One region of the Streptomyces tritici genome, then DNA from elsewhere that is predicted to be linked to it. Evidence: riboswitches for the same ligand, from Rfam matches in the RefSeq annotation. Region 1 holds a riboswitch; each other region holds the start of a gene.
The links. Region 1 has a riboswitch for S-adenosylmethionine ahead of thrC (threonine synthase). Riboswitches for the same ligand answer to the same signal wherever they lie in the genome.
Positions count from the first base shown of each region.

Region 2: it holds a riboswitch for S-adenosylmethionine, as region 1 does, so the genes downstream of both, ACNJ93_RS29400 (IclR family transcriptional regulator) here and thrC (threonine synthase) in region 1, are expected to answer to the same signal.
Region 3: it holds a riboswitch for S-adenosylmethionine, as region 1 does, so the genes downstream of both, ACNJ93_RS07870 (aminotransferase class V-fold PLP-dependent enzyme) here and thrC (threonine synthase) in region 1, are expected to answer to the same signal.

Region 1 covers NZ_CP183183.1:3,096,839-3,106,425, forward strand. The annotation lists gene groL (chaperonin GroEL) at 1-495, opposite strand, end outside; gene ACNJ93_RS14140 (cold-shock protein) at 860-1,063, opposite strand; gene ACNJ93_RS14145 (MoaD/ThiS family protein) at 1,450-1,728, opposite strand; gene thrC (threonine synthase) at 1,761-3,083, opposite strand; SAM riboswitch class I at 3,068-3,221, opposite strand; gene ACNJ93_RS14155 (glucosyl-3-phosphoglycerate synthase) at 3,365-4,315, shown strand; gene ACNJ93_RS14160 (hypothetical protein) at 4,412-4,582, shown strand; gene ACNJ93_RS14165 (alpha,alpha-trehalose-phosphate synthase (UDP-forming)) at 4,647-6,101, shown strand; gene ACNJ93_RS14170 (immune inhibitor A domain-containing protein) at 6,369-8,651, shown strand; gene otsB (trehalose-phosphatase) at 8,726-9,571, opposite strand.
Region 2 covers NZ_CP183183.1:6,407,677-6,417,263, reverse strand. The annotation lists gene ACNJ93_RS29440 (ArsR/SmtB family transcription factor) at 1-142, shown strand, start outside; gene ACNJ93_RS29435 (N-acetyltransferase family protein) at 154-639, shown strand; gene ACNJ93_RS29430 (TSUP family transporter) at 751-1,563, shown strand; gene ACNJ93_RS29425 (hypothetical protein) at 1,821-2,399, shown strand; gene ACNJ93_RS29420 (NAD(P)/FAD-dependent oxidoreductase) at 2,458-3,486, opposite strand; gene ACNJ93_RS29415 (isoprenylcysteine carboxyl methyltransferase family protein) at 3,483-4,031, opposite strand; gene ACNJ93_RS29410 (type III polyketide synthase) at 4,039-5,133, opposite strand; gene ACNJ93_RS29405 (UbiA family prenyltransferase) at 5,212-6,126, shown strand; SAM riboswitch class I at 6,319-6,460, shown strand; gene ACNJ93_RS29400 (IclR family transcriptional regulator) at 6,687-7,409, shown strand; gene ACNJ93_RS29395 (hypothetical protein) at 7,524-7,835, shown strand; gene ACNJ93_RS29390 (helix-turn-helix domain-containing protein) at 7,881-8,582, opposite strand; gene ACNJ93_RS29385 (amidohydrolase) at 8,694-9,587, shown strand, end outside.
Region 3 covers NZ_CP183183.1:1,689,310-1,698,896, forward strand. The annotation lists gene ACNJ93_RS07850 (NYN domain-containing protein) at 1-210, opposite strand, end outside; gene ACNJ93_RS07855 (hypothetical protein) at 244-486, opposite strand; gene ACNJ93_RS07860 (rhomboid family intramembrane serine protease) at 664-1,386, shown strand; gene ACNJ93_RS07865 (Lrp/AsnC family transcriptional regulator) at 1,383-1,664, shown strand; gene ACNJ93_RS07870 (aminotransferase class V-fold PLP-dependent enzyme) at 1,766-3,127, opposite strand; SAM riboswitch class IV at 3,315-3,431, opposite strand; gene trpD (anthranilate phosphoribosyltransferase) at 3,512-4,576, opposite strand; gene ACNJ93_RS07880 (cytochrome b) at 4,700-6,325, opposite strand; gene ACNJ93_RS07885 (Rieske 2Fe-2S domain-containing protein) at 6,322-7,374, opposite strand; gene ACNJ93_RS07890 (c-type cytochrome) at 7,371-8,180, opposite strand; gene ACNJ93_RS07895 (cytochrome c oxidase subunit 3) at 8,244-8,864, opposite strand; gene ACNJ93_RS07900 (hypothetical protein) at 9,041-9,442, shown strand; gene ACNJ93_RS07905 (Ig-like domain-containing protein) at 9,455-9,587, opposite strand, start outside.

The DNA.
Region 1 (9,587 bases):
GTCCATGGCCTCGGCGATGAGCTCGCCGATCTGGGTGTCGGCGGCGGAGATGGAGGCGGTGGAGGCGATCTGCTCCTTGGTCTCGACCTCCTTGGCCTGGTCGAGCAGGGCGCCGGAGACGGCCTCGACGGCCTTCTCGATGCCGCGCTTCAGGGCCATCGGGTTGGCGCCGGCCGCCACGTTGCGCAGGCCCTCGCGGACGAGCGCCTGGGCGAGGACGGTCGCGGTGGTCGTACCGTCGCCGGCGACGTCGTCCGTCTTCTTGGCGACTTCCTTGACCAGCTCGGCGCCGATCTTCTCGTACGGGTCCTCGAGCTCGATCTCCTTGGCGATGGACACACCATCGTTGGTGATCGTGGGGGCGCCCCACTTCTTCTCGAGGACGACGTTCCGGCCCTTGGGGCCAAGGGTGACCTTGACGGCGTCAGCGAGCTGGTTCATGCCGCGCTCGAGACCGCGCCGGGCCTCCTCGTCGAACGCGATGATCTTGGCCATGTGAAGTGGTCCTCCCGGACATGGGGTGGATAACGCTCCAGGACCGCGCCGACGCCCGCGACGGACGGTCTGCGCGCCGTGCGGTTCCTTGCCCCGCCCGGCCTGCGGACCTCGTCTGCCCGATCCGTAAGCACTCTCACGTGGAGAGTGCTAACGCCAATGATTAGCACTCGACCCAGGAGAGTGCAAGGCCGTCCCGCAGGGACGTCGAACAAGGGGTGGTGGTCGGGCGTCGGGAGGGCGCAAGCGGCTTCCGGGTGTCGGGCGAGGCCGCGCCGGAGGTGCGGGCGCACGCGAGGGGCCCGCATCCGGTCAGGATGCGGGCCCCTCGGGTGAAGTGCGTCGGTGGCCGATCGCGCCGCGGTCAGACGGCGAGCTTGACCATGTCGGCCTGCGGGCCCTTCTGGCCCTGCGAGATCTCGAACTCGACCCGCTGCCCCTCCTCGAGGGTGCGGTAGCCGTCCATCTGGATTGCGCTGTAGTGGACGAAAACATCCGCACCACCGTCGACCGCGATGAAGCCGTAGCCCTTCTCCGCGTTGAACCACTTGACGGTGCCCTGAGCCATGCCTAACTCCCCTATTACTGGCCCTTGCGCGGGACCGCACTTCGCGGACCCGGGTCAGACCCTGCGCCGGAACGCGTCGACCGCGGCTGAATGTATCTGCCCAACTGCCCTCTGCAACAGGTCAATCGGACGAGAATTCTGAGCGCGCCGGAAAGGAGAATTGCGGAGATTTCCTTGATATCCAGGGCAAGTCGGGCCCGGCAAAGGACGCAAAAAGTACACAACGCTCGAACACTTTGGCTGCATCTTGTCGCGTGCGGGCGCATTCTCATATGCGGCCGGCACGAGCAGCGGAGGGGACTTCCCCAACTCTACCGCGCTCAACCATGCAGAATTGCCCCCTCCGCTTCTCTCGCGGAGGGGGCAATTCGGGTACCGCTGGTAACTCAGCAGCCGCCGGCGACGGCCGGGATGATCGAGACGCCCGCGCCGTCCGGCGTGGCCGTCTCCAGGCCCTGCTCGAAACGGACGTCGTCGTCGTTCACGTAGACGTTGACGAAGCGGCGCAGCTTGCCCTGGTCGTCCAGGACGCGGGCGGCGATGCCGGTGTGGTTCTTCTCCAGGTCCGCGATGACCTCGGCGAGGGTCGCGCCCTCCGCCTGGACCTCGGACTGCCCGCCGGTGTAGGTGCGGAGGATGGTGGGGATGCGGACGTTGACGCTCATGCTGCGGTTACTCCCTTTCAGTCGCAGTCGGCTCAGTTCGCCAGGCCGGCGTCGCGGAACGCGTCCAGGCTCGGGCGGATGACGGCGGTCGCCTGAGAGGTGTCGGCCACCGCGTCGAGGGTCTTGAGCCCGTCGCCGGTGTTGAGGACGACCGTGGTGAGGCTCGGGTCGAGCAGACCGTTCTCGACGAGCTTCTTCGTCACGCCGACGGTCACGCCGCCCGCGGTCTCGGCGAAGATGCCCTCGGTGCGGGCGAGCAGCTTGATCGCGTCCACCACCTGCTCGTCGTTCACGTCCTCCACGGCGCCGCCGGTGCGGCGGGCGATGTCGAGGACGTACGGGCCGTCGGCCGGGTTGCCGATGGCGAGCGACTTGGCGATGGTGTTCGGCTTCTGCGGGCGGACCACGTCGTGGCCGGCCTTGAAGGCGGCCGAGACCGGGGAGCAGCCCTCGGCCTGGGCGCCGAAGATCTTGTACGGCCTGTCCTCGACGAGGCCGAGCTTGATGAGCTCCTGCAGACCCTTGTCGATCTTGGTGAGCTGGGAGCCGGAGGCGATCGGGATCACGAGCTGGTCGGGCAGCCGCCAGCCGAGCTGCTCGCAGATCTCGTAGGCCAGCGTCTTGGAGCCCTCGGCGTAGTACGGCCGCAGGTTGACGTTGACGAAGCCCCAGCCCTCGCCCAGCGGGTCGCCGATGAGCTCGGAGCAGAAGCGGTTGACGTCGTCGTACGTGCCCTCGATGCCGACGAGGTCGCCGCCGTAGACGGCGGCCATGACGACCTTGCCCTGCTCCAGGTCGTGCGGGATGAACACGCAGGAGCGGAAGCCGGCGCGGGCGGCCGCGGCGCCGACGGCGCCGGCCAGGTTGCCGGTGGAGGAGCAGGACAGGGTGGTGAAGCCGAAGGCGCGGGCGGCCTCGATGGCCTGGGCGACGACGCGGTCCTTGAAGGAGTGGGTCGGGTTTCCGGAGTCGTCCTTGACGAACAGCTTGCCCGGCTCGACGCCCAGCGCGCGGGCGAGGTTGTCCGCCTGGACGAGCTTGGTCCAGCCGGGGTTCAGGTTGGGCTTCTGGGTGACGTCGGCCGGGACGGGCAGCAGCGGGGCGTAGCGCCAGATGTTGGCGGGTCCGGCCTCGATCTGCTTGCGCAGCGCCTCGGGGTCGCCGGCGGGGAGTTCGTACGCGACTTCCAGCGGGCCGAAACACAGCTCGCAGGCGAAGATCGGGCCGAGCGCGAAACGCTCGCCGCACTCGCGACAGGAGAGGCCGGTGGCGGGGCCGAGATCGACCGCGTTCGTGGTGGGTGCAACCGTCTGTACAGCCATGGAGGCGAGGCCCTTTCTCCTCATCTTCCTCATGGCGCATTTCGCCATGAGACGGATTTGGCACCTTCCCTAGCCGGGAGCCTCGCGGCCGCGCGCTGCGCGGACTGGAGACCGGCTGGAGGGTTGCCGGGGCTTCAACGGGCCGTGTCCCTCTGCCCCTCTGGATGAGCGGTATTCGATTGTGAGTCGCGGTCGGGACCCCGACATGCATCGGGCCTCCGCGTTGTTCAAGACTGTAACCGAAGGCGTGGGCGGTTGAGACAGCCGTCCGAAGCGCGAGATGGATCACACACCGCAACTGGGGAGTAACGGACGTGCTGGAAGAAGTGGAGCGCTGGCTCGGGCGGCGCTCCTGGTCGGTGGCCGATCGTCCCCTCGACCAGATCCTCGCCGCCAAGCGCGCGACGACGGTGAGCGTCGTGCTGCCCGCGCTCGACGAGGAGGCGACCGTCGGCGACATCGTCTCCGTGATCCGGCGCGAACTGATGTCGGAGGCGGTCCCGCTCGTCGACGAGCTGGTGGTGGTGGACTCCGGGTCCACGGACCGGACGGCGGAGGTGGCGGCGGCGGCCGGCGCGCGGGTGGTGGCGCGGGACGCGATCCTGCCGGGGATCCCGGCCGTGCCGGGCAAGGGCGAGGTGCTGTGGCGCTCGCTGATGGCGACCGGCGGGGACATCGTCTGCTTCGTGGACGCGGACCTGCGGGACTTCTCCGCGGACTTCGTCTCGGGGATCGTGGGCCCGCTGCTGACGGACCCGGACGTGGAGTTCGTCAAGGCCATGTACGACCGGCCCCTGGGGGACGCCCCGGGGCAGGGCGGCCGGGTGACGGAGCTGGTGGCGCGGCCGCTGCTGAACCTGCACTGGCCGCAGCTGGCGGGCTTCGTGCAGCCGCTGGGCGGCGAGTACGCGGCGCGGCGCTCGCTGCTGGAGCGGCTGCCGTTCCCGGTGGGGTACGGGGTGGAGCTGGGGCTCCTTGTGGACGCGCTGCACACGGTGGGCCTGGACGCCCTGGCGCAGGTGGACGTGGGGGTGCGCAAGCACCGCCACCAGGGCGGTCAGGCGCTGGGCCGGATGGCGGCGGCGATCTACCGGACGGCGCAGGTGCGGCTGTCGCGGGGGCATCTGGTGCGGCCGGTGCTGACGCAGTTCGAGCGGGGCGCGGCGGGCGAGCCGGGGTTCGTGCCGCGGACGTACCCGGTGGACACCGAGGAGCGGCCGCCGATGACGGAGATCGCGGAGTACGCGCACAGGCGGGTCGCGTAGCCGGGACGGGCGTGGCGCAGCCGAGGCGCCTTGCGGAGCCGTGACGGGCGTGGCGCAGCCGAAAGGCGCGGAAAGGGATGACTAGATTCCCTTTTCATGCGATTTGCACAGATGATGCACGAGGCGCGGCTGCTGCACGAAGGGACCCTGCTCGGCGCGGCCGGGCACGCCGGGGAGCGTCTGTGGCTGCTGGGCGGGCTGATGCTGGCGCTGGGCGCGACGGGCGTGGTGGCGCGGGCGGCGCTCCGGGCGCGCCGGGACCGCTGACCGGTTGTCGCCACCGTGTCCGGGCGTACGTTTGAGCGGATACGGGACGGGCTAGGTTCGCCCCATGGCCAGTGTTCTCGTCGCTTCCAACCGCGGTCCCGTCAGCTACGTGCGCCGGGACGACGGCACGCTCGACGCCCGGCGGGGCGGCGGCGGGCTGGTGTCCGGCCTGAGCGCGATCTCGGCGGAGGACAGCCTGTGGGTCTGCGCGGCCCTGGGCGAGGGCGACCGGGAGGCGGTGCGGCAGGGCGTCGGCGAGCCGGGCGTCCGGATGCTGGACATCGATCCCGCGGTGTACGCGGACGCGTACAACGGGATCGCGAACTCGGTGCTGTGGTTCCTCCACCACCACCTGTACGACGTGCCGCGCGAGCCCGTCTTCGACGCGGAGTTCCGGCTGCGCTGGGAGGCGTACCGGGCGTACAACCGCGCGTTCGCGGAGGCGCTGGCCGAGGCGGCCGACGAGGGCGCCTGCGTGCTCGTGCAGGACTACCACCTGGCGCTGGTGCCGGGGCAGCTGCGGGAGCTCCGGCCCGACCTGCGGATCGGCCACTTCACGCACACGCCCTGGGCCTCGACGGACTACCTGCGGATGCTGCCGCAGGACGTCCGCGAGGAGCTGGTGTGGGGGATGCTCGGCGCGGACGAGCTGTGGTTCCACACGTGGAGCTGGGCGTTCGCGTTCATGAACGGCGCGCACATCGACAGCGCGGTCGGGGCCGCCCAGCCGCTCTCGCCCACCGGCACCCCCTGGCGCGGGGTGGACCACATGCACTGGGGCGGCCCGAAGCGGACCACCCGCGTGCGGACCTTCCCCCTCGGGGTAGACGCCGAGGACCTGCGGGCGCTGGCGTACCGGCCGGAGGTGGACGAGCGGCTGGCCCGGCTGCGCGAGGAGGTCGGCCCGGGGCGGAGGACGATCGCCCGGGTCGACCGGACGGAGCTTTCCAAGAACATCCTGCGCGGCCTGCTCGCCTACCGGGAGCTGCTGACCGCCCGCCCCGAGTGGCGGGGCCGGGTGGTGCACCTGGCCTCGGCGTACCCGTCCCGGCAGGACCTGGAGGCGTACCGCTCGTACACGGCGGCGGTCCGGGAGCTGGCGGACCGGATCAACGAGGAGTTCGGCACGGCGGACTGGCAGCCGGTGCTGGTCTCCGTCCAGGACGACTTCACGCGCTCGCTCGCGGTGTACCGGATGGCCGACGTGGCGCTGGTGAACCCGGTGCGGGACGGCATGAACCTGGTGGCGAAGGAGATACCGGTGGTCTCCGAGGCGGGCTGCGCGCTGGTCCTGTCGGAGGGCGCGGGCGCGTACGAGGAGCTGCGCGAGGACGCGCTGACGGTGAACCCGTACGACGTGAGCGCGACGGCGCAGGCGCTGCACGAGGCCCTGTCGATGCCGGCCGCCGAGCGGGCCGAGCGCACGGAGCGCCTCGCCGCCGCGGCGACCGCGCTGCCGCCGCAGCGCTGGTTCCTGGAGCAGCTGGCGGCGCTGCGGGAGGACCCGGACGGGGAGTAGCGGCCCGCGCCGGGCGGCGGTCGGGCCCGCGGAGCGGAAGCGGAGCGGTTGGCGCCGCGGGGCCGTGCGGCCCCGCGGCGTCCGGCATTCGGGGTGGGCGCACCGCGTAGCGGAAGATGTCGCTGCCGACCTCTCCTCTTCCGCGCCCCTTCCGTGCCAGACTCTGCCGCGATCGTTCCCCCAGGCGATCCGACACCCCCCGAACCGCGCGAACCATGCGACCACGCATGCGAAGGGATCGCAGACGTGAAGAGACTTGTCGTGGGCATGACCCTAGGGTCGGCGCTCACCGCACTCCTCGCCGCGGGCCTCACCCCGGCCGCCGCGCAGGAGGCCCGGGACACCCCGTCGGGAGCACCGGGCGCCACCGCCCACCGGCCCGACAACCGTCCCGGACCGCTCACCGAGCAGCGCACCGAGATGCGCGAGCAGGCGATCGACAAGGTCGCCAAGGGCAAGGCGAGGGCGAACGCCAAGGGCGTCGTCGAACTCGCACCCGGAAAATTCGTGGAGACGACCACCGTCCGCTCCGAGAAGATCCTCACCATCCTCGCGGAGTTCGGCGACCAGTCCGCCGGCAAGTACGGCTCCGTCCCCGGCCCGCTGCACAACCAGATCCCGAAGCCGGACCGGACCACGGACAACTCCAACGCCTGGACCGCCGACTTCTCGAAGGCCTACTACGAGAACTTCTTCAACGGCCCCGGCGAGTCGATGCGGACCTACTACGAGAACCTCTCGGGCGGCCGCTACTCCGTCACCAACACCGTCGAGGACTGGGTCAAGGTCCCGTACAACGCCTCCTTCTACGGCGACAACGCGATCGAGGACAACGGCGGCTCCTGGGCCTTCATCCAGGACACCGGCAACGCCTGGTGGGACGCCCAGATCGCGGCCGGCAAGTCCCCCGCCGAGATCGACGCCCACCTCGCCCAGTTCGACGTCTGGGACCGCAACGACTGGGACCACGACGGCAACTTCGACGAGGCCGACGGCTACATCGACCACTTCCAGGCCGTGCACGCCGGCATGGGCGAGGACGCCGGCGGCGGCGCCCAGGGCGAGGACGCCATCTGGTCCCACCGCTGGTACGTCAACGGCGACGACTACGGCCTGACCGGCCCGGACGTGGCCGGTACCCAGAACAAGGCCGGCGGCGCCCGCATCGGCCAGTCGAAGTACTGGCTCGGCGACTACACCACCGAGGGCGAGAACGGCGGACTCGGCGTCTTCTGCCACGAGTTCGGCCACGACCTCGGCCTGCCGGACTACTACGACACCAACGGCGGCGAGAACTCCACCGCCTTCTGGACCCTGATGAGCTCCGGCTCCTGGCTCAGCCACGGCGCCGCCGCCAACGAGGGCATCGGCACCCACCCGGGCCTGATGGGCGCGGAGGAGAAGCTGTTCCTCGGCTGGCTGGACTACGCCGACGCCCCCCTGGGCGCCACCGGCACGTACACGCTGAGCCCGGCGCAGCTCCAGGCCGTCGGCAAGGAGCAGGCCGTCCGCATCCCGCTGCCGGACAAGACGACCAGCACCACGTACGCCACCCCCGCCTCCGGCTCGCACGCCTGGTGGACCGGCTCCGCGGACGGGCTCAACCAGTCCCTCACCCGCTCCGTGCCGGCCGCGCCCCGGGTCACCGTCACGGCCGGTGCCTGGCACGAGATCGAGGCCGACTACGACTACCTGTTCGCCGAGTACTCCCTCGACGGCGGCGCGAACTGGCAGCGCGCCGGCGCGGCCGTCGACGGCTCCTCGGCCGGCAAGTGGACGACGCTGCGCTACGCGTACGACGCCCAGGGCAAGCCCTCGCTGTTCCGGTTCCGCTACCAGACCGACGGCGGCGTGCACTTCGCCGGCGCGTTCCTGGACGACATCACCCTGTCGGCCGGCGGCACCACGCTGCTGACCGACGACGTCGAGCAGGGCACGAACGGCTGGACGGCCACCGGCCGCTGGAAGATCTCCACCGGCACCGAGACGGCCACCTTCCCGCGGTACTACCTCGTGGAGAACCGCGAGTACGTCGGCAGCGACGCGCTGCTCGCCGAGGGCCCGTACCAGTTCAGCAAGGGCATCACCGCCCCGGACTGGGTCGAGTGGTTCAAGTACCAGAACGGCATGCTCGTCTGGTACGTCGACCGGTCCTTCGACGACAACAACGTCAGCGACCACCCCGGCGGCGGCGCGGCCATGGCCGTCGACGCCCGGCCCACGCCGTTCCGCTACGACGACGGCACCGCGCCGAGCAACCGCCGGCAGCCCTTCGACGCGACCTTCGGCCTGGAGGCCACGGACGCGATCTGCCTCCACAAGGAGGTCCTGTCGGGCAAGGGACAGCAGCAGACGGTCGTGACGAAGGCGGCCTGCGCCCCCTCCGTCCCCGGCATCCCCGTCTTCGACGACACCGACCCGAACGCCTACTACGACCCGGCGGCCGCCCAAGCGAGCGTCAAGGTCGCGGGCCACGGCGTGAAGGTCACCGTCACCGACGACACCGGCGACGACCTGAGGATCACCGTGACCAACCCGGCCGCGCACTGATCACGACGGACTGATCCCGACGGACTGATCAGGACTCCCGGACTGCTCACCAGGGAACGACCGCCGCGCGCCGTTCAGCGGCGCGCGGCGAGTTCCTCCGCCAGTCCGGCGAGGAAGTCCACCACCGCGGACGGGCCGGCCACCGACAGGTCGGCCCGTTCCGCCAGCTCCGGGACCTCCGTGGAGCCGCTGCACACCAGCAGGCCCGGGACCCCGTTCGAGCGGAGCTTCTCCACCGCGCCGAAGGCCGGCAGGTCGCCCAGGTCGTCGCCCGCGTACAGCACCGACTCCGCGGCCGTGTCGCGGACATGCTTCGCCAGCGCCATGCCCTTGTCCATGCCCGGGGGACGCAGTTCCAGGACCATCCGGCCGGGCTCCAGGACCAGCCCGTGACGGGCGGCCAGCTCGCCGAGCGGGACCTTCAGCGCGTCGAACGCGCTCTGCGGGTCCTTCGCGCGCCGGGTGTGCACGGCGACAGCGCGGCCCTTCTCCTCGATCCAGGTGCCGGGCCAGGCCCCGACCCGGTCCAGGAAGCCGGGCAGTTCCGCCCGTACGGCGGCGACCCCGGGCGGCACCTCGGCGGCCGTGACCGTGCCGGAGACGGCGTCCCAGCGCTCGGCGCCGTAGTGGCCGAGGACCACCAGGCCCTCCAGGCCGGGCACCCCGGCGAAGCCGCCGTGGCGGACGGCCACCCCGGCGGGCCGGCCGGTGACCACGGCCACCGAGGCGACGTGCGGGGCGAGGGCGGCCAGAGCGGGCACCGCGCCGGGATGGGCGCGGGCCTGCTCGGGGTCCGGGACGATCTCGGCGAGCGTCCCGTCGAAGTCGAGGGCGACGACGGCCTTCTCCGGACGCGCGAGAAGCGCGGCCAGACCGTCGCGGCCGGCGGACGTGGTCGGATGCGGCAGGCTGCTGACCATGCCCCGACCCTACCCA
Region 2 (9,587 bases), 3.3 Mb from region 1:
CACGGTCTCGCACCACCTGAAGAAGCTGAAGGAGGCCGGGCTGCTGTCCTCGGAGCGGCGCGGCACCTGGGTCTACTACCGCGTCGAGCCGGCCGTCCTCGCCGCGATGGGCCAGCTGCTGACCAAGGCGGCGGCCGCGTGACCGCCTCCGTCATGGTCGTCCCCCTCACCGCCGCGCACGCCGACGAGGTGCTCGCGATCTACCAGGCGGGGATCGACGAGGGCGACGCCACCTTCGAGACCACCGCCCCGACCTGGGCGGAGTTCGACGCGGCCAAGCTGCCCGAACACCGCTTCGCCGCCGTCGACGAGACCGGCCGCGTCCTCGGCTGGGTCGCCGCCACGGCGGTCTCCGACCGCTGCGTGTACGCCGGCGTGGTCGAGCACTCCGTCTACGTCCACCCCGACGCCCGCGGGCGCGGCGTCGCGTCCGCCCTGCTCAAGGCGCTCGTGGACTCCACCGAGGCGGCGGGGATCTGGACGATCCAGTCCGGGATCTTCCCGGAGAACGCGGCGAGCCTGGCCGTCCACGAACGGGCCGGCTTCCGCGTCATCGGCCGGCGCGAACGCATCGGCCGCCACCATGGCCGCTGGCGCGACACCGTCCTCGTCGAACGCCGCAGCAGCACCGTGGCATAGGCCCCAGGGTTCGGAGCTCCCCACCAACTGCGCGGGGGTTGCCGGTGTCTTCGGCCGAAGGAGGAGCCGGCCCATGGCGAGCGGGGCATGAGGCAGGCAAGGATCATGGCCATGGCCGTGGACAAGGACCTCGTCTCGACGCCGACGTACTCAGCCCCATGGGTGTTCGCCGCGGGCGGGGCCGTGGGCGTGCTCGGCGGGATGATCGGCCTGGGCGGCGCGGAGTTCCGACTGCCGCTGCTGATCGGCGTGTTCGGGTTCGCCGCGCTGTCAGCCGTGATCCTGAACAAGGCGATGAGCCTGGTCGTCGTTCTCGTCGCGCTTCCCGCCCGTTTCGCGGCGGTGCCGCCTCCCGAGGTCTTCGGGCACTGGCCCGTCGTGGTCAACCTGCTGGCGGGGAGCCTGCTGGGCGCGTGGGCCGGGGCGTCGTGGGCGGTACGGATGCGGAGCGCCACCCTGTACAGGGTCCTGGCCGCGCTGATGGTCGTCATGGCTGCGGCGCTGGTGGCGACCCACGCCACGACCCTGGGATCGCTCGTCTTGCCCCTGTGGGCCCAAGTGCTTTGCGGCGTCCTGGCCGGCTTCGGCATCGGGGTGGTCGCGGCGCTCATGGGCGTGGCCGGCGGGGAACTCCTGATCCCCACGATCGTGCTGCTGTTCGCGGTGGACGTCAAAGCGGCGGGCAGCCTGTCCCTGCTGGTGTCCCTGCCGACCATGCTGGTCGCGTTCGCCCGCTACAGCCGAGACGGCAGTTTCGCGGTGCTCGGTACCCACGTCCGCTTCGCGCTCACCATGATCGGCGGCTCTGTCGCCGGTGCGCTGGTGGGCGGGCTGCTGCTCGGGGTCGTCCCGGATGCGGTACTGATTCCCGCCCTGGCCCTGGTCCTGCTCGTCTCCGCCGTCAAGGTCGCCCGGCACGATTGACCGCTGCCGCGATGTCGCCCTGCTTCCGTCGCGAACCAGCTGCACGAGAAGCTGCGTTCGGTCTCGACCGGATCCGAGTGACTGCCCGGCGGGGCCGGGAAACGATCCATGGGGGCACAGGGGCACATGCACCCGACACCATGCGCACTCGCTGGTCAGCGAGTTCCGCCGATGACCCGCGATGCCATCCCGATCCAGAAGCCAGGCCCCCGAAATCCCGTGGTCCCCCTGATGCACAGGGCGCAGAATCCGTCGGTATGGGAACCGACATACACGGCTTCTTGGAGTGCCGTACCAACTACCGCACGCTTGACGCCGAGGACATGACCGGCTGGCACGGGGCCGTCGACCTGGACCTGCTGTACAGCGGGCGGGACTACGACGCCTTCGGCTGCCTGTTCGGCGTACGGAACCTCGCGGGCTTCCGGCCCCTGGCCGCGGAGCGGGGGCTGCCGGGGGATGTCTCTGAGGAGGCCCGGCGGAGGTACGAGGGCTGGGGGCGGGACGCGCACGACGCGACGTGGATCGGGTGGGACGAGCTGTCACGGGTGGATGGGGACGAGTTGGCCGAGCAGGTGGACGAGCGCGTCCACATGTTCACGCGCGTGGCCTCCGGAGACTGGGTGCTGACCGGGAAGGGGTTCTGGGATCACGCCGACAGGCCGGAGGGTGACGAGTGGATCCAGGACGGCCGGCTGTTCCGCGTCGTACGCACGAGCCGACGGGATGCCGTACCGGAGGGCGGCGAATGGGCTCCGGTATGGGCGACGATGCGGGCCTTGGCCGACGTCCACGGCGACGAGCACGTCCGGCTCGTCGTCTGGTTCGACAACTAGCGCCCTCTAGGACGACGTTCGCCCTTTCCGCCGAGCAGGTCGCCCGGGGTCGGTCCCGTCAGCCGATCAGGTTCACGGCGCTCTGGAACAGGCCGGGAAAGCGGGCGGCGGCGGGCGTGATCAGAGGGGCCAAGGGTGGCTGGTTCCGCGCCCAGAGGAGAGAACTCGTCAGGAGGCGGTAGCTGCGGGACAGGCGGAGCCAGGCGGATTCGTACGCCTCCGGGCGGCCGTCGTGGAGGCAGCGTACGAGGGTGTCCGCCGCTGTCAGGGCGAGGGTGAGGCCCTCGCCGGTCAGCGCGTCGACGTACCCGGCGGCGTCGCCCACGAACAGGACCCGGCCGGCCACCCGGGTGCGGGCCTGCTGGCGCAGCGGTCCGGCGCCCCTGACCGGTGTGCCCTCGGCCGTGCGCAGACGGGCGGCCAGTGCGGGGAAGCGGGTCAGCTGGTCGTCGAAGGGCAGGTGGCGGGAGGTGAGGATGGCGACGCCGAGCTGCCGGGGTCCGAGCGGAGTCACGTATGCCTCGCAGTCGGCGGACCAGTACACCTCGACCAGGTCGGTCCACGGCTCGACGGCGTAGTGCCGCCGCAGGCCGTAGCGCGGCACGTGTCGCCGGGTGGCCGGCCGCACGGTCAGGCCCAGGGTGCGCCGGATGGGCGAGTGCAGTCCGTCGGCCGCCACGAGGTAGCGGGCGGTGATCCCGTCCGCGGTCACGTACCCGTCGGAGGGGGTCACCCGTCGGATGCGGTGCGGGATGACCGGGACACCGAGCTGGGCGGCCCGGGCGGCGAGTGCCTGGTGCAGCGTGGTCCGGCGGACGCCGAGACCGGATCCCGTGCGGAAGCGGGCTTCGGCGCGCCGGTCGCCGGCGGCGTCGACGTAGCGGATGCCCCGGAGGTGCGCGCCCGGCACCTGCACGCCGAGGGAGCTCAGGGCGCGTACCGCCGTCGGCATCAGTCCCTCGCCGCAGGCCTTGTCGATCGGCGCGGGCCGGGGCTCGGCGACGACGACGTCGAAGCCCCGCCGTGCTCCGTGGATCGCGGTGGCCAGGCCCGCCGGGCCGCCGCCGACGACGAGGATGTCGATCACGACACGGCACCGGTGGGCGGCAGCGCGCGTGAAGGCGCCAGGGCCGAGTTCTCGCAGCGGATGCGGACGGTGATCAGCGCCGCGTTGAGGAGGGAGAAGGCCAGGGCGGTCAGCCAGGCGGTGTGGACGAGCGGCAGGGCGGCGCCCTCGACGACGACCGCGACGTAGTTGGGGTGCCGGAGGTGGCGGTACGGGCCCGAGGCGACGAGAGGAAGGTCCGGGACGATCAGCACCCGCGTGTGCCAACGGGGCCCGAGCGTGCCGATGCACCACCAGCGCAGCGCCTGGGCGGCCAGCACGAGGGCGAGGGCGACCCAGCCGAGCAGCGGCACGAAGGGCCGGTCGGCCGCCCAGGGTTCGACGAGGCAGCCGAGGAGCAGTGCGGTGTGCAGGACGACCATGACCGGGTAGTGCCCCGCACCGTACTCGCGGGCGCCCCGGGCGCGGCTCCAGGCGCCGTTGCGGCGCGCCACGGCGAGTTCCGCGAAGCGTTCGGCGGCGACCAGCAGGACCAGCACGGTGTACGACGTCTCGGTCAGGGTCACGGCAGCCTCACCAGGCCAGGAGGACGAGTTCGGACGAGAAGCCCGGCCCGAAGGCGATCATCAGGCCGATCGTTCCGGGTGGCGGCCCGTCGGCCTGCGTGGCCTGCAGGATCTGCAGCACCGACGCGGACGACAGGTTGCCGTGGCCGGCCAGGGCGCGGCGGCTCGCCGCGAGCGCCGCGTCCGGCAGGCCGAGTCCGTCGGCGAGCGCGTCCAGGATCTTCGGGCCGCCGGGGTGGCAGATCCACGCCGTGACGTCCGCGGGCTTGAGGTCGTGCTCGGCGAGGAAGGACTCGACCTCCTCCGTCACGTGCAGCCTGACGAGCTCGGGGAGTTCCGGGCCGAGGACCATGCGGAAGCCCCAGTCGCCGACGTCCCAGCCCAACAGGTGCTCCGTCCCCGGGTACAGGCGGCTGCGCGTCGCCGCGACCGTCGGCCCGGGAGGACCGGACGCGGGGTGGGACGCGGGGTGGGACGCGCCCGGTTCCGTACGGGGCCGGTCACCGCCGACGGCCACGAGTGCGGCGGCCCCGTCGCCGAACAGGCCGCCCGCCACCAGGTTCGCCGTCGACAGATCGGCTCGCTGCAGGGTGAGCGAACACAGCTCGGTGGACAACAGCAGCGCGGTGCCGCCGGGCCGGCCGTCGAGGAAGTCGTGCACCCGGGCCAGGCCGGCCGCGCCCGCCGAGCAGCCGAGCCCGAACAGCGGCACGCGCCTGACATCCGGGCGCAGACCGATCCGTTCGGCCAGACGCGCCTCCAGGGAGGGGGTCGCGATGCCGGTCACGGTCGTCGAGACGACCAGGTCGACGTCTTCCGCGCGCACGCCGGCATCGCGGAGCGCCCGCTCGACGGCTTCGGCGCCCAGCGCGGTGGCCCGTTCGACGAACAGGCGGTTGGTCTCGCCGAAGGTGCCGAGAGCGCGGTAGCGGTCGAGGGGCAGCGCGAGATGACGGCTCTCCACGCCGGCCGCCGCATGCAGCCGGCGCACGAGATCCCTGCCGGATCCCGGCGGCAGACCGGAGACGAGGTCTTCGGTGATCTCGTGCTGCATGTGGCGGTGCGGCGGGAAAGCCGTGCTCACCGCGAGGACGCGGGTCATTGCTCCAACATAGGGACGGTAGGACGCCGACGCCCTCAACCCGGCGGTCGTGGGCGCGCCGTCGCCTAGCGTGGTGCGGTGCGCCCCACCACGGACAAGGGAACTCCCCGCCTCGCCGCTCCGGCCGCCGTTCCGGGTTCGGAGCAACGCCGAACTGTCGTCGGCCTGCTGAAGGCAAGTCACCCCGTGCCGGCGGCGGCGGTGACGGTCCTCGCCGCGCTGCTGGCCGTCGCGTCCGGCCTCGGCGCGGCCTCGGCGGCCGAGGCGGTGGCGGCGGTCGCAGCCGGTCAGCTGTCGATCGGCTGGTGCAACGACCTTCTGGACCGGCGGCGCGACCGGGCCGCGGGCCGCCGTGACAAGCCGCTGGCCACGGGCGCCGCGCGGCCGGGCGCGGTGGAAGCGGCGGCCGTCGTCGCGCTGCTGCTCTGCGTGCCGCTGTCGCTCGGTTGCGGGCTCCTGGCCGGCGTGGTGCACCTCGTCTGCGTCGCCTCAGGCTGGACGTACAACCTGTGGCTCAAGCGGACGGTCCTCTCCTGGCTGCCGTACGCGGTCGCCTTCGGGCTGCTGCCCGCGTTCCTGACACTGGCGCTCCCCGGCCGCCCGTGGCCACCCCTGTGGCTGACCGCCGCGGCGGCGCTGCTGGGGACCAGCGCCCACTTCGCCAACGTCCTGCCGGACCTGGACGACGACCTCGCGGGCGGGGTGCGCGGGCTCCCGCAGAGAGTGGGTCGGCGCGGGTCCGTGGCGTCGGCCGCGGTCCTGGCCCTCGCCGCCTCCGTGGTGCTGACGGCCGGCCCGGCGGGGCCGGTGTCCCCGGCGGGAATGGGCCTGACGGGAGTGACCTCCGCGCTCTGCCTCGTGGCGGTGGCCGGACCGTCCGCGTGGGTGCGCGGGCGCGTGCCCTTCGTCGCCATCATGGTCATGGCGGGCCTCGACGCCACGCTTCTGGTACTGGCCGGAGGCGCGCCGACCGGCGGTCAGGTCTGGCCCTGACCGAAGCCGACGCCGCCGGGTCCTGTCCCCGCGCGGCTCGCTCGCGTACTGCTGCACCTCGTCACAGGCCCGCCCCGGCGTCCGAACGGATTCGGTTCCGCCGCCGGCGGCGTCGCGGGCCGCCTGACCTGCCGCTCGCGGAGCCGGGCAGCCGTTGGCAGGGAGCGCCCGGAGTCTTGTATGGTTCCTCGCGAATCATCCAGAGGGGTGGAGGGACCGGCCCTACGAAGCCCCGGCAACTCCCCGTTCGACCCGGCGCTCCATGTTCGCGCCGCGCCGTCGGGATCAGTGCCAACTCCGGCCCGCGCCAACGTGGCGCGGGAAAAGATGAGGAGACACGGTGCTCTCTGTGCTGACCTTCGCCCCGCTTCTGTCTGCCCCGGGCTTTCCGCGTACCCGCGTATCCGTCTCGTGATCACCGCGGCGCATCGGCCGACCGCTTCGGCCCTTCCCCACTGATCTTCCCTGCCCTCCGCCTGGGCGCGGTTCCCGCGACGCATGCCTCGCATGCCTCGCACGCCTCGCATGCCTCGCGGGTCGAGACTGGAGCACCTCTTCTCATGGATATATCGGATATTTCTAGCGGTGTCGGCGTCCTCGACAAGACCGCAGTGATCCTGGGCGCGCTGGCGTCAGGGCCCGCCACACTGGCGGGGTTGGTCACCGCCACGGGACTGGCCCGGCCCACAGCCCACCGGCTCGCCACCGCCCTCGAACGCCACCGCCTCGTCGCCAGGGACCTGCAGGGCCGCTTCGTCCTCGGCCCCCGGCTCGCCGAACTCGCGACCGCGGCGGGCGAGGACCGCCTGCTGGCCGCGGCGGGCCCGGTACTCACCGCCCTGCGTGACACCACCGGCGAAAGCGCGCAGCTGTACCGCCGGCAGGGGGAGATGCGCGTCTGCGTCGCCGCCGCCGAACGCGCCTCGGGCCTGCGTGACATCGTGCCCGTCGGTTCCGCACTCCCCATGAAGGCCGGCTCCGCCGCCCAGGTCCTGCTGGCCTGGGAGGAACCCGAGCGCTACCACCACGGTCTGCAGGGGGCCCGCTTCACCGCCACCACCCTCAGCGGCGTACGACGCCGGGGCTGGGCCCAGTCGACCGGCGAACGCGAACCCGGCATGGCGTCCGTCTCGGCGCCGGTGCGCGACGCGGCCCATCGCGTCGTGGCCGCCCTCACGGTCACAGGCCCGATCCAACGCCTCACCCGCAACCCCGGCACGCTGCTCGCCCAGGTCGCCGTCGACGCGGCCGAACGCCTCACCGAAGCCATCCGCCACCCCTGACACCGGCAACGCCACCAAGCCCTGCGCCCTCCCCCGGCTCAGGCCCGGCACGCGGTGCACCCACGCACGCACCTGGCCTCCGCATCCCGTGCGCCGACGATGTTGGATGGCTCCATGGGGAAACGACCGCAGGCCAAGAAGAAGCGGACTCCCTTCGGCATGCCGAAGGCCGTCGTCCTGCTGGCGACGCCGGAGGGCTGGCGCCACACGGTCCTCACCGCCGAAGGCGGAATGCTCTGCGGGCGGCTTCCCGACGCGCCGATCGACGCCGACCCCGCCGAGGCGCGGGGCCGCGCGGAAGCCATGGTCGTAGGACTCGCGCGCGACTTCCACGAAGTCGACGTCGAAGTGGTCTGGGATTCGCCCCAGGAACCCTCGTCCTGGACCGGTCACGTCACCCCCCACCGAACGCCGGGGACTGCCTGAAGCATGGCGTCGCCGAGTCCTCTTCCTGGAATTCGCCATCAGGCGTCAGGCGTCAGGATGGAGTGTTGCCGCCGCCGCGAGGGTGAGTTCGAGGGCGAAGGGGTAGCCGCTGTGCCGCATTTCGGCGGCGAGCAGCGGGTACGTGGCCGCGATGTTCGGGTGGGTCCGGGCGGGCAGGCGGCCGTACGCGGCGTGCCAGACTTCGGCGTCCGCCTCCGCCGCCGCCTCGGGCAGGGCCGCGGCCGCGGCGTCCTGGGCGGCGAAGGCCAGGGCCTGGTCGACGAAGGCATGGTAGATCCGTACGGCCAGGGCGTCGGGGAAGCCGCCGTCGCGCAGGATGCCGAGGATCGTCTCGACGGCCCGTGTCTCGTGCGGGCGGCCGGTGGTGCGGTGCGCGGCCAGCAGGGCGGCCTGCGGCTGGGCCAGGTACGCGGCGTGGATGCGCAGGCCCAGGGCGCGCAGGTCCGCGCGCCAGTCGCCGGTCGGCCGCCAGCCCTCCTGGGCGCGGCCGATCATCTCGTCGGCCAGGGCGAGGAGCAGGGCGTCGGTGTTGCGGAAGTAGCGGTACAGGGCGCTGGGGTCCGCGCCGAGGGCGGCGCCCAGCCGCCGTACCGACAGGGCGTCCGCGCCGTGTTCGGCGACCAGGCGCAACGCCGTCTCGACGATGAGGCGTTCGGACAGGACGGCGCCCTGCTTCGTCGGCCGGCGCCGCCGCCGGGCGCCTTCGGGGACCACGCGATCGGACATGGCCGCACCTTATGTCAACACCATTGACCTGTAAACCGCCGACAGGCTTGCATGGCGTCCTGTCCGCCGCCCCGCGCCCGCCCGGCGCGCCGCACGCAAGGGAGCCGCCGTATGCCCCACGCCGATCTGGTCTTCACCGGAGGACCCGTCCTCACGATGGACTCCGCCCGGACGCGCGCGAGTTCGCTCGCGGTCACCGGGGAACGGATCACGGCCGTCGGCCACGACGAGGTGCGCGAGCTGATCGGCCCCCGGACCGAGGTCGTCGACCTGACCGGCCGGCTGCTGCTGCCCGGCTTCCAGGACGCGCACATCCACGCCGTCGGCGGCGGCAGCGAGCTCGCCCAGTGCGACCTGACCGGTGTCGTCGACGTCGACTCGTGCCTGGAGCGGATCCGCGCCTACGCCGAGGCGCACCCGGACCGGGAGTGGATCACCGGCGGCGGCTGGTCCCTGGAGACCTTCGCCGGCGGGCTGCCGACCCGGCACCTGCTCGACACGGTCGTACCGGACCGGCCGGTACTGCTGTCCAACCGGGACCACCACGGCGCCTGGGCCAACTCCCGCGCCCTGGAGCTCGCCGGGGTCACCGCCGCCACCCCGGACCCGGCCGACGGGCGCGTCGAGCGGGAGGCGGACGGGTCGCCCAGCGGCATGCTGCAGGAGGGTGCGACGGGACTGGTGTCGCGCCTCGTGCCGCCGAGCACCCCTGAGGAGCGGCTCGCGGCTCTGCTGCGGGCGCAGAGGCTGCTGCACTCGCTGGGCGTGACCGGCTGGCAGGACGCGCTGCTCGGCGCGTTCAACGGCATGCCCGACCCTTCCGGCGCGTACCTGGCCGCGGCGCGGGACGGTTCGCTGACCGCGCGGGTGACGGGGGCGCTGTGGTGGGACCGCGAGCGCGGCGCCGAGCAGATTCCCGAACTCGTGGCCCGCCGCGAGGAGTTGACGTACGGGAGGTTCCGGGCCGGCTCGGTCAAGATCATGCAGGACGGCATCGCGGAGAAC
Region 3 (9,587 bases), 1.4 Mb from region 1:
CGTACCGGCGAACTTGGCGCGGCGGCTCGGGGTGAAACGGGCGTACTGCCGCAGCGCGGACGGGAGCTCGCCGACCGTGAGCCCGCCGAAGGCGTCGGCGACCAGCGCGACGACGCGCCGCCGCACGCCCTCGGGCAGCGGTCGGTCGAGCGCCTCGGCGGCGTCGCCGGCCGCACCGCCCGGCTCACCGTCCCGTGCGGGCTGCTCCACGTTCCGTCACCTCATCGTCGTCCGCGCCGTGCCTCAGGAAGCCGTACCCGGCCTGTCCACCAGTTCGATCTGGTCCACCGCGTTGCACCAGCGGCAGCGGACCGACTCGATGGTCTCACTGAGCACCTCGCGCTCCTCCACGGTGGGCTCGCCGGCCAGGTCCAGATGGACGTACTCGACGACCTTCGAGGACCGGGTCACGTCGAAGCGGGTCAGGTTGCCGCAGAGCGTGCAGCGCCAGCGGGTCTCGGCGGTCGGCTGGGGAACCGTCGTCATGGTGCCGTCCTTCTTCCTGTTCCTTCGAGGGGTCCCGCGGTGCGCCGTCGAACTGCGGAGGTACTGCCCGTCACCCTAGTCTCCCCCGCGCACCCCGAGCCGCTCCCGCGCACCGGTTCCCGGGCGCCCCGGCGAGGCGCTCTGTCCCCGTCGGTCCGGTTACGCCATGATCTGTGCATGATCGACTGGCGGGCGGCGGCGCGCGGCGCGGTGCGCGGACCGACGATGACGTACGGCCTGATCGCGGTCTGCTGTCTGGTGTTCCTGCTCGGGCCGGTCTCCGGGTTCAATCCGTCGTACGGCACGGGCGACCGGCTCCTGGCCGCGCAGAGCGACTGGTTCCGCCGCTGGGGCGTGATCCCCGCGGAGCTGATGAGCAGCGAGCCGCACACCCTGCTCTCGCCCGTCACCGCGCTGTTCGTGCACGGCAACTGGCTGCACCTGCTGGGCAACATGCTCTTCCTGTCCGTCTTCGGCGCGATGGCGGAGGAGCGGATGGGCCGGCTGGAGTTCCTGCTCTTCTGCCTCGGCTGCGGCTATCTCGCCCTGCTGGCGTACGCGGCCGCGCACGCGACCAGCGAGCAGACCCTGGTGGGGGCGTCGGGGGCGATCTCGGCGGTGCTCGGGGCGTTCCTCTTCCTCTTCCCCCGGGCCCGGGTGACCAGCCTGTTCCCCTTCCTGCTGTTCCTGCCGCTGCGCTTCCCCGCCTGGATCGTGCTGGTCTTCTGGTTCGTGCTGCAGTGGCTCGCGGCCCGCTCCGCCGGGCCGGGGCCGGGGGTGGCGTACCTGGCCCACGTGGTGGGCTTCGCGCTCGGCTTCCTCTACGCCTGGGGCCGCTACGGCTCTGCGGATAAGGTGAGGGTCCCAGCCGCGGCGACCGAGGGAGAACGCCAGCCATGATCACCGCGATCGTGCTCATCAAGACCAGCGTGGACCGCATTCCCGAGATCGCGGAGTCGATCGCCGCGCTGGACAGCGTCAGCGAGGTCTTCTCGGTGACCGGCACCTACGACCTGATCGCCATGGTCCGGGTCGCCCGGCACGACGACCTGGCCGACGTGATCCCCGGCCGCATCAGCAAGATCCCCGGCGTCGAGGCCACGGACACGCACGTCGCGTTCCGCACGTACTCCCAGCACGACCTGGAGGCGGCCTTCGCCATCGGCCTGGAGTCGTAACCGGCCATAACCGGTCGCACGAGGAAGGGGCCCCGCCGCGGAGGCCCCTTCACCCGTACGAGTGGCCGGTCAGCCCGCCGGTAGACCGCGGTCAGCCGCGGTCAGCCGCGGTCCGGGACACAGCGGCCGTCCTCGGTGCGGTACTTCCACTGCGCCCCGTCCCGGACCAGCTCCTTCACGGCCGCCACGAAGCGCTCCACGTGCTCGTCCGGGGTGCCGGCCCCGAAGCTCACCCGGATCGCGTTGAGCGACCTCTCACCCGGCTCCGCCTCCGGCGCGCCGCACTCGCCGACGTCCTGCGGGTCGCTGCCCAGCAGCGTGCGCACCAGCGGGTGGGCGCAGAACAGGCCGTCGCGGACGCCGATGCCGTACTCGGCGGAGAGCGCGGCCGCGAAGTGCGAGCTGTTCCAGCCCTCCACCACGAACGAGATCACCCCGACCCGCGGCGCCTCGTCGCCGAACAGGGAGAGCACCCTCACCTCGGGCACCTCGGCCAGTCCGGCGCGGACGGTGTCGATGAGGTGCTGCTCGCGGGCGACCAGCGTGTCGAAGCCGGCCTCGGTGAGCGCCTTGCAGGCGGCGGCGATGGCGTAGACGCCGATGACGTTCGGCGAACCGGCCTCGTGGCGGGCGGCGGTGGTGTGCCACTCGACGTGCACCCCGCCGTCGGCGCGGCGGGCGACCTTACGGGAGGCGCCGCCTCCGGCGAGGTACGGCTCGGCCGCCTGGAGCCAGTCGGCGCGGCCGGCGAGGACGCCGGAGCCGAAGGGCGCGTACAGCTTGTGCCCGGAGAACGCGACCCAGTCCACGTCCAGTTCGCGCACCGAGACCGGGTGGTGCGGGGCGAGTTGGGCGGCGTCGAGCACGATGCGGGCGCCGTGCGCGTGGGCCGCGGCGGCGAGTTCGCGCACCGGCCACAGCTCGCCGGTCACGTTGGACGCGCCGGTCACGCAGACCAGGGCGGGGCCGTGGGGGTCGCGCTCGGCGAGGGCGCGCTCCAGGGTGTCGACCGCCTGCCGCGGGGTGCGCGGCGCGTTCAGGTACGTGACCTGGGCGTCCTTCCAGGGAAGCAGCGAGGCGTGGTGCTCGGTCTCGAAGACGAACACCTGGCAGTCGGCGGGCAGGACGGCGGCGAGCAGGTTGAGCGAGTCGGTGGTGGAGCGGGTGAAGACCACCTGGTCGCCGTCGCGGCAGTCGAGGAACTCCGCGACGGTGGCCCGGCTGTTCTCGAACAGGTCGGTGGACAGCTGCGAGAGGTACCCGGCGCCGCGGTGCACGCTGCCGTAGTACGGGGCGTAGGCGGCGACGTCGTCCCAGACGCGCTGCAGGGCCGGGGCGCTGGCGGCGTAGTCGAGCGCGGCGTACGCGACCTCTCCGCCGGTGACGAGCGGGACGGTGACGTCACGGCCGAGGACGGGCAGCGGCTCACAGACGGCGGGGGCGGCGACGGTGGAAACGGACATGGCGAACTCCCGTACGAGGCAGGCGAATGCGACGCCTCGACGCGGGCGGACGCGGATGCCGCGTCCCCGCGGAGGCGTGCGAGGAAAGGAAAAAGGGGGGGTGCGGAAGAGGGGCCGGAAGGCCCTATCGCATTCGCTTGCTCACGAGACGCTCCCTCGAGGACCAGGACCCCAGGGTTGGCGCAGGGGTCCGCGCTTGCCGTGAACCTTGCTGTCCACGGCCCGGTCTTCACCCGGGGCACCCCGCCACGGACGGAGGGTTGCCGGACAGCCAGCCGGGGCTTCGAGGCTGTCACTCATGACCTGTCGCTGAACGTATGCCACCGCTCGCGTTCCGCGCAACCCCGTCCGGATGCCGGACGGGGTTGCGCGGGCGCGGCGGGTTCAGGCGTTGCTGGCGGCGATCCAGCGGTCCAGGGCCCGGCGGGCGGCCCCGGAGTCGATGGACTCGGCGGCCTGCTCGATGCCCGCGCGCAGCTGCTCCGCGAGGCTGCCGCCGCCCGGGTGCAGGGCGGTGAGCGCGGCGGCCGAGTTGAGCAGGACGGCGTCCCGGACCGGGCCGGTCTCCCCCGCGAGCAGCCGGCGGGCCACGTCGGCGTTGTACGAGGCGTCCGCGCCGCGCAGCGCCTCGACGGGGACGAGCTCGATGCCGACGTCCCGCGGGTCGAAGGACTCCTCGCGCACGGCTCCGTCGCGCACCACCCACACCTTGGAGGTGGCGGTGGTGGTCAGCTCGTCCAGGCCGTCGTCGCCGCGGAAGACCAGCGCGGACGAGCCGCGCTCGGCCAGCACGCCGGCCATGATCGGGGCCATCCGGGCGTCGGCCACACCGGTGGCCTGGGCCTTCACCCGGGCCGGGTTGGTGAGCGGGCCGAGGAAGTTGAAGGTGGTCCGGATGCCGAGCTCCTTGCGGGCCGCGGCGACGTGCCGCAGCGCCGGGTGGAACTTCACCGCGAAGCAGAAGGTGATCCCGGCCTCCTCGGCGACCTCGGCGACCCGCTGCGGGGTCAGCTCCAGGTTGACGCCGAGCTTCTCCAGGACGTCGGAGGCGCCGGAGGCGGAGGAAGCCGCCCGGTTGCCGTGCTTGACGACCTTGGCACCGGTGCCGGCCACCACGATCGCGGACATGGTGGAGATGTTGACCGTCTTGGCGCCGTCGCCGCCGGTGCCGACGATGTCCACCGAGGGGCCCGGCACGTCGATCAGGTTGGCGTGCGCGTACATGGTGCGCACGAGTCCGGTGATCTCGTCGACCGTCTCGCCCTTGGCGCGCAGCGCGACCGCGAAGCCGGCGATCTGCGCGTCGGTGGCCTCGCCGCGCAGGATGCGGTCCATCGCCCAGGCGGTGTCCTCCGCGCTCTGGTCGCGGCCGCTCAGCAGACCGTCCAGGACGACGGGCCAGGAGCGGCCCGCCGTGGTGGTGCCTCCAGCGGGGGTCACAGCGCTCATGGTCGCTCCTCATCGTCGGAAGGTACGGACCCACCCTATCGATCTCACGGGACGGCAAAGAGCCCCGTCCAGCGAATGGACGGGGCTCTCGCCGTGGCGACCTCAGGTCAGCAGGTCAGGTGATCAGTGGTGGCCGTGGCCGCTCTGGATCTCCTTGTACTCCTCGACGGTGGGCTTCGCGATCTGGTTGCCCTCGCCGTAGTAACTCCGGTTCAGCCTGACCCGGAGCTTCTCCATGCGGCCGATCTTCCGCTCGACGCCGTTCTCGTCGACGGCGGGCGGCAGCTCGGCCGGCGCGTACTGCTCGTGCGCGGTGAGCGTGTGCAGCTCGCCCTGGCTGAGCGGGGTGTGGACCTCGACGAACTCACCGTGCGGCAGGCGCTTGATGATGCCCGACTCGCGGCCGTGGAGCACCTTGTCGTGGTCGCGGCGCTGGAGACCCAGGCAGATCCGCTTGGTCACGATGAAGGCGATGACCGGGCCGACGAAGAACGCGATCCGGACGAACCAGGTGATCGAGTTGATCGACAGGTGGAAGTGCGTCGCCCAGAGGTCGTTGCCGCCACCCACGAGCATGATCATGTACGCGGTGATCCACGCGACGCCGAAGGCGGTGCGGGTCGGCGCGTTGCGCGGACGCTGCGCGATGTGGTGCTCGCGCTTGTCGCCGGTGATCCAGGACTCGATGAACGGGTACACCGCGATGGCCGCGAGGACCAGCGGGAAGATCACCAGCGGGATGAACACGCCCAGGACCAGCGTGTGGCCCGCGAAGTCGATCTCCCAGCCCGGCATGACACGGATCAGACCCTCGGCGAAGCCCATGTACCAGTCGGGCTGGGCGCCGGTGGACACCTGGTCCGGACGGTACGGGCCGAGCGCCCAGATCGGGTTGATCGAGGCGATCGCCGCGATGACCGCGATGACACCGAAGACCAGGAAGAAGAAGCCTCCGGCCTTGGCCATGTACACCGGCAGCAGCGGCATGCCGACGACGTTCTTGTTGGTGCGGCCCGGACCCGCGTAGTGGGTGTGCTTGTGCACGACCACGAGGATCAGGTGCGCGACCACCAGGCCGAGCATGATGCCGGGCAGCAGCAGGACGTGGGCCGAGTAGAACCGGGCCACGAAGTCGCCGCCGGGGAATTCGCCGCCGAACAGGAACATCGACAGGTAGGTGCCGACGATCGGCACCGACAGGATCGCGCCCTGCATGAAGCGGACACCGGTGCCGGAGAGCAGGTCGTCCGGGAGCGAGTAACCGGTGAAGCCGGTGAACATGCCCAGGAAGAACAGCAGGAAGCCGAACAGCCAGTTGATCTCACGCGGCTTGCGGAACGCGCCGGTGAAGAACACGCGCATCATGTGCACGAACATGCCGGCGAGGAAGATCAGCGCCGCCCAGTGGTGGATCTGCCGGATGAGCAGACCACCGCGCACATCGAAGGAGATGTGCATGGTCGAGTTGAACGCCTCGGACATCAGCTGTCCCTGCAGCGGGACGTAGCTGCCGTGGTACTCCACCTCGTTCATCGACGGGTGGAAGAACATCGTCAGGTAGACGCCCGTCAGGATGATGATGATGAAGCTGTAGAGGCAGATCTCGCCCAGCATGAAGGACCAGTGGTCCGGGAAGATCTTCCGCATGTTGGCCTTGGCCAGCGTGTAGATCCCCAGCCGGCCGTCGGCCCAGTCGGCCACCCGCTCGCCGCGGGAGGCCGTCGTCTTCGTATCCGTCACAGTGCTCATCCGCGCTCCCAGAAGGCAGGACCGACGGGCTCGTCGAAGTCGCCGAGCGCCTCGAGGTTGCCCTTCTCGTTCACGCCGATCCGCAGCTGCGGGAGGGCGTGACCGGCCGGGCCGAAGATGACGCGGGCGCCGTCGGCCAGGTCGAAGGTGGACTGGTGGCACGGGCAGAGCACGTGGTGGGTCTGCTGCTCGTACAGCGAGATCGGGCAGCCCACGTGGGTGCAGATCTTCGAGAAGGCCACGATGCCCTCGTGCGACCACTCCAGCTCGCGCTTGTCCTTGATGTCCTCCGGCTGGATCCGGACGATCATCAGGGCGGCCTTGGCGATCTCGGTCTGGAAGTTGTGGTCGTGCTCCGAGAGGCCCTCGGGCATCGCGAAGGTCAGCGAACCGACCGCGACGTCCTCGGGACGCAGCGGCTCGTGCGTGTTCATGTTGATGAGCTGCTTGCCCTTGGCCCACATGGTGGTGCGGAGCTTCTTCTCGGGCAGCGGGCCCATGTCACGCAGCAGCACGATGCCGGAGAGCGGCACCAGCGAGAGCGCGCCGAACATGGTGTTGCGGATCAGCTTGCGACGGCCGAAGCCGGACTCGTCGGCGCCGGCCGCGAAGTCCGCCATGACCTGGGCCTTGACCTCCGGAGAGGCCTCGATCGGGTGACGCTCGTCCGCGACCTCGACGTCCGACATCAGGGTGCGGGCCCAGTGGACCGCGCCCGCGCCGATGAAGAAGAGGGCGAGACCGAGGGTCCAGCCGAGCGCGAAGTTGAGCGCGCTCACCCGCCCGAACGGCCAGATGTAGACGATCTGGTCGACCGGGAAGATCACGTACGAGGCGATGAAGCCGATGGTGGAGAGCATCGACAGCACGAACATCCCGGCGACCGTACGCTCGGACCGCCTGGCGGCCCGCTCGTCGATGTCCTGGATGCGCGGCTTGTGGGGCGGGAGGCCCGGGTCGGCGAACGGGTCGTCGGCGACCTTCACCGCGCCGTGCGCGGTGTCCTGCGCTACGGGCAGGTTCTCTTCTGGAATCTCTTGGCTACTCATGACTTCTTGGCCTTAGCGGTGTGGGCCGCGACCCAGACGGCAACGGCGATCAGCGCACCCAGCCCGAAGATCCACGCGAACAGACCCTCCGAGACCGGGCCGAGGCCACCGAGCTTGAGACCGCCCGGGTTGTCGGTCTTGTCGCTGTTGACGGCCTGGACGTACGCGATGATGTCCTTCTTCTCCTTCTCCGGCATCGTCGTGTCGGGGAAGGAGGGCATGTTCTGCGGGCCGGTCTGCATGGCCTCGTAGAGGTGCTTCGGGCTCACGCCCTCAAGGCTCGGGGCGTACTTGCCGTGCGTCAGCGCGCCGCCCTCACCGGTGAAGTTGTGGCACTGGGCGCAGTTGGAGCGGAACAGCTCGCCGCCCTTGGCGATGTCGGCGCCCTCGGGGCTGTACTGCTTCTCGGTCGGCGTGATCGGACCGGCGCCGAGCGAGGCGATGTACGCCGAGAGCTGGTCGATCTGCGCGTTCGAGTAGATGTTGGGCTTCTTGGGCACCTGGGCGCCCGGCTGCTGGGCCGGCATACGGCCGGTGCTGACCTGGAAGTCCACGGCCGCGGAGCCGACGCCTACCAGGGACGGGCCGTCAGAGGTGCCCTGACCGCCGGTTCCGTGGCAGCTGGCGCAGCCTACGGCGTAGAGCTTCTTGCCCTCCTCGATGGCGAGGGACTGGGAGGTCTCTTCGGCCTGCGCCTTGTCCGCGGGCGCGAACGCGGCGTACAGCCCCCCAGTGGCCGCCAGCGCGAGGAGAAGGACGACGAGCGCCGCCAGCGGATGGCGTCGTCGTGCGGAGAGCTTTTTCACGGATTACCCCGGTGTCAGGATCTTCTGCGTCGATGCTTGCTGGATGTCGGGTCCGGGACCCGACTACTTGATCATGTAGATCGTGGCGAAGAGGCCGATCCAGACGACATCGACGAAGTGCCAGTAGTAGGACACGACGATGGCGGCGGTTGCCTGCTCGTGAGTGAACCTCTTGGCGGCGTACGTCCGGCCCAGGACCAGCAGGAAGGCGATGAGACCGCCCGTCACGTGCAGGCCGTGGAAGCCGGTGGTCATGTAGAACACCGAGCCGTACGGGTCCGACGAGAGCGAGAGCCCCTCGTGCTTGACCAGCTCGGTGTACTCGAAGACCTGGCCGCCGATGAAGATCGCACCCATCACGAACGTGATGATGAACCACGTCCGGAGCTTCTTCACGTCGCCCCGCTCGGCGGCGAAGACGCCGAGCTGGCAGGTGAGCGAGGAGAGCACCAGGATCGTGGTGTTGGTCGCCGAGAACGGGAAGTTCAGCGCCGAGGCCTTTTCTGACCAGAACTCGGCACCCGTCACCGATCGCAGGGTGAAGTACATCGCGAAGAGGGCCGCGAAGAACATCAGCTCGGAACTCAGCCAGATGATGGTTCCGACGCTGGTGAGGTTCGGTCGATTGACCGACGGGTGCGCGTGCCCGGTTTCTACTGTCGTTGCTGTCGCCACGACCGACATTATGTCGGTCGCTTATCCCGCCCTCACTCCGGGGGGTGCCGTTCGGAGTGTCAGGCCCCTGTGTCCAGCCCGAACGGCCCATCGAAGCACCCTTCGAACAGGTGTTGAACGGCTGTTGACGCGGTGTGGACCGGAGTAGCATCCGGCGCATCGGTTGATGACCTCACGGAGGAACGATGCAGTCGAGCGCCACGGTCCTGGTCTACAGCGACGACGCGAACACCCGCGCACAGGTGCGGCTCGCGGCGGGGCGCAGGCCCGCCTCCGACGTTCCCCCGGTCGAGTTCGTGGAGTGCGCCACGCTGCCCGCGGTGCTGAAGCGCCTGGAGCAGGGCGGCGTGGACGTGTGCGTCCTGGACGGCGAGGCCGTGCCGGCGGGCGGCATGGGCGTCTGCCGGCAGATCAAGGACGAGGTCTTCCGCTGCCCGCCGGTGCTGCTGCTGATCGGGCGCCCGCAGGACGCCTGGCTGGCGACCTGGAGCCGGGCGGACGCGGCGGTGACCCTGCCGGTGGAGCCGGTGGAGTTCGCCGACGCCCTGGCGGGGCTGCTGCGGGCCCGGCTCTCGGTGGACGCGTAGCGCTGACCGCGCCTAGACGGCGGGCCGCAGCCGGGCGGTGGAGGCCGGGGTCACCTGGATCCCGGCGTTCCCGGTCAGGGCGCTGCCCTTGACCCACTTGTCCCAGGGCAGGTTCCAGTCGCCGAAGCCGTTGCCGAAGGTGTCC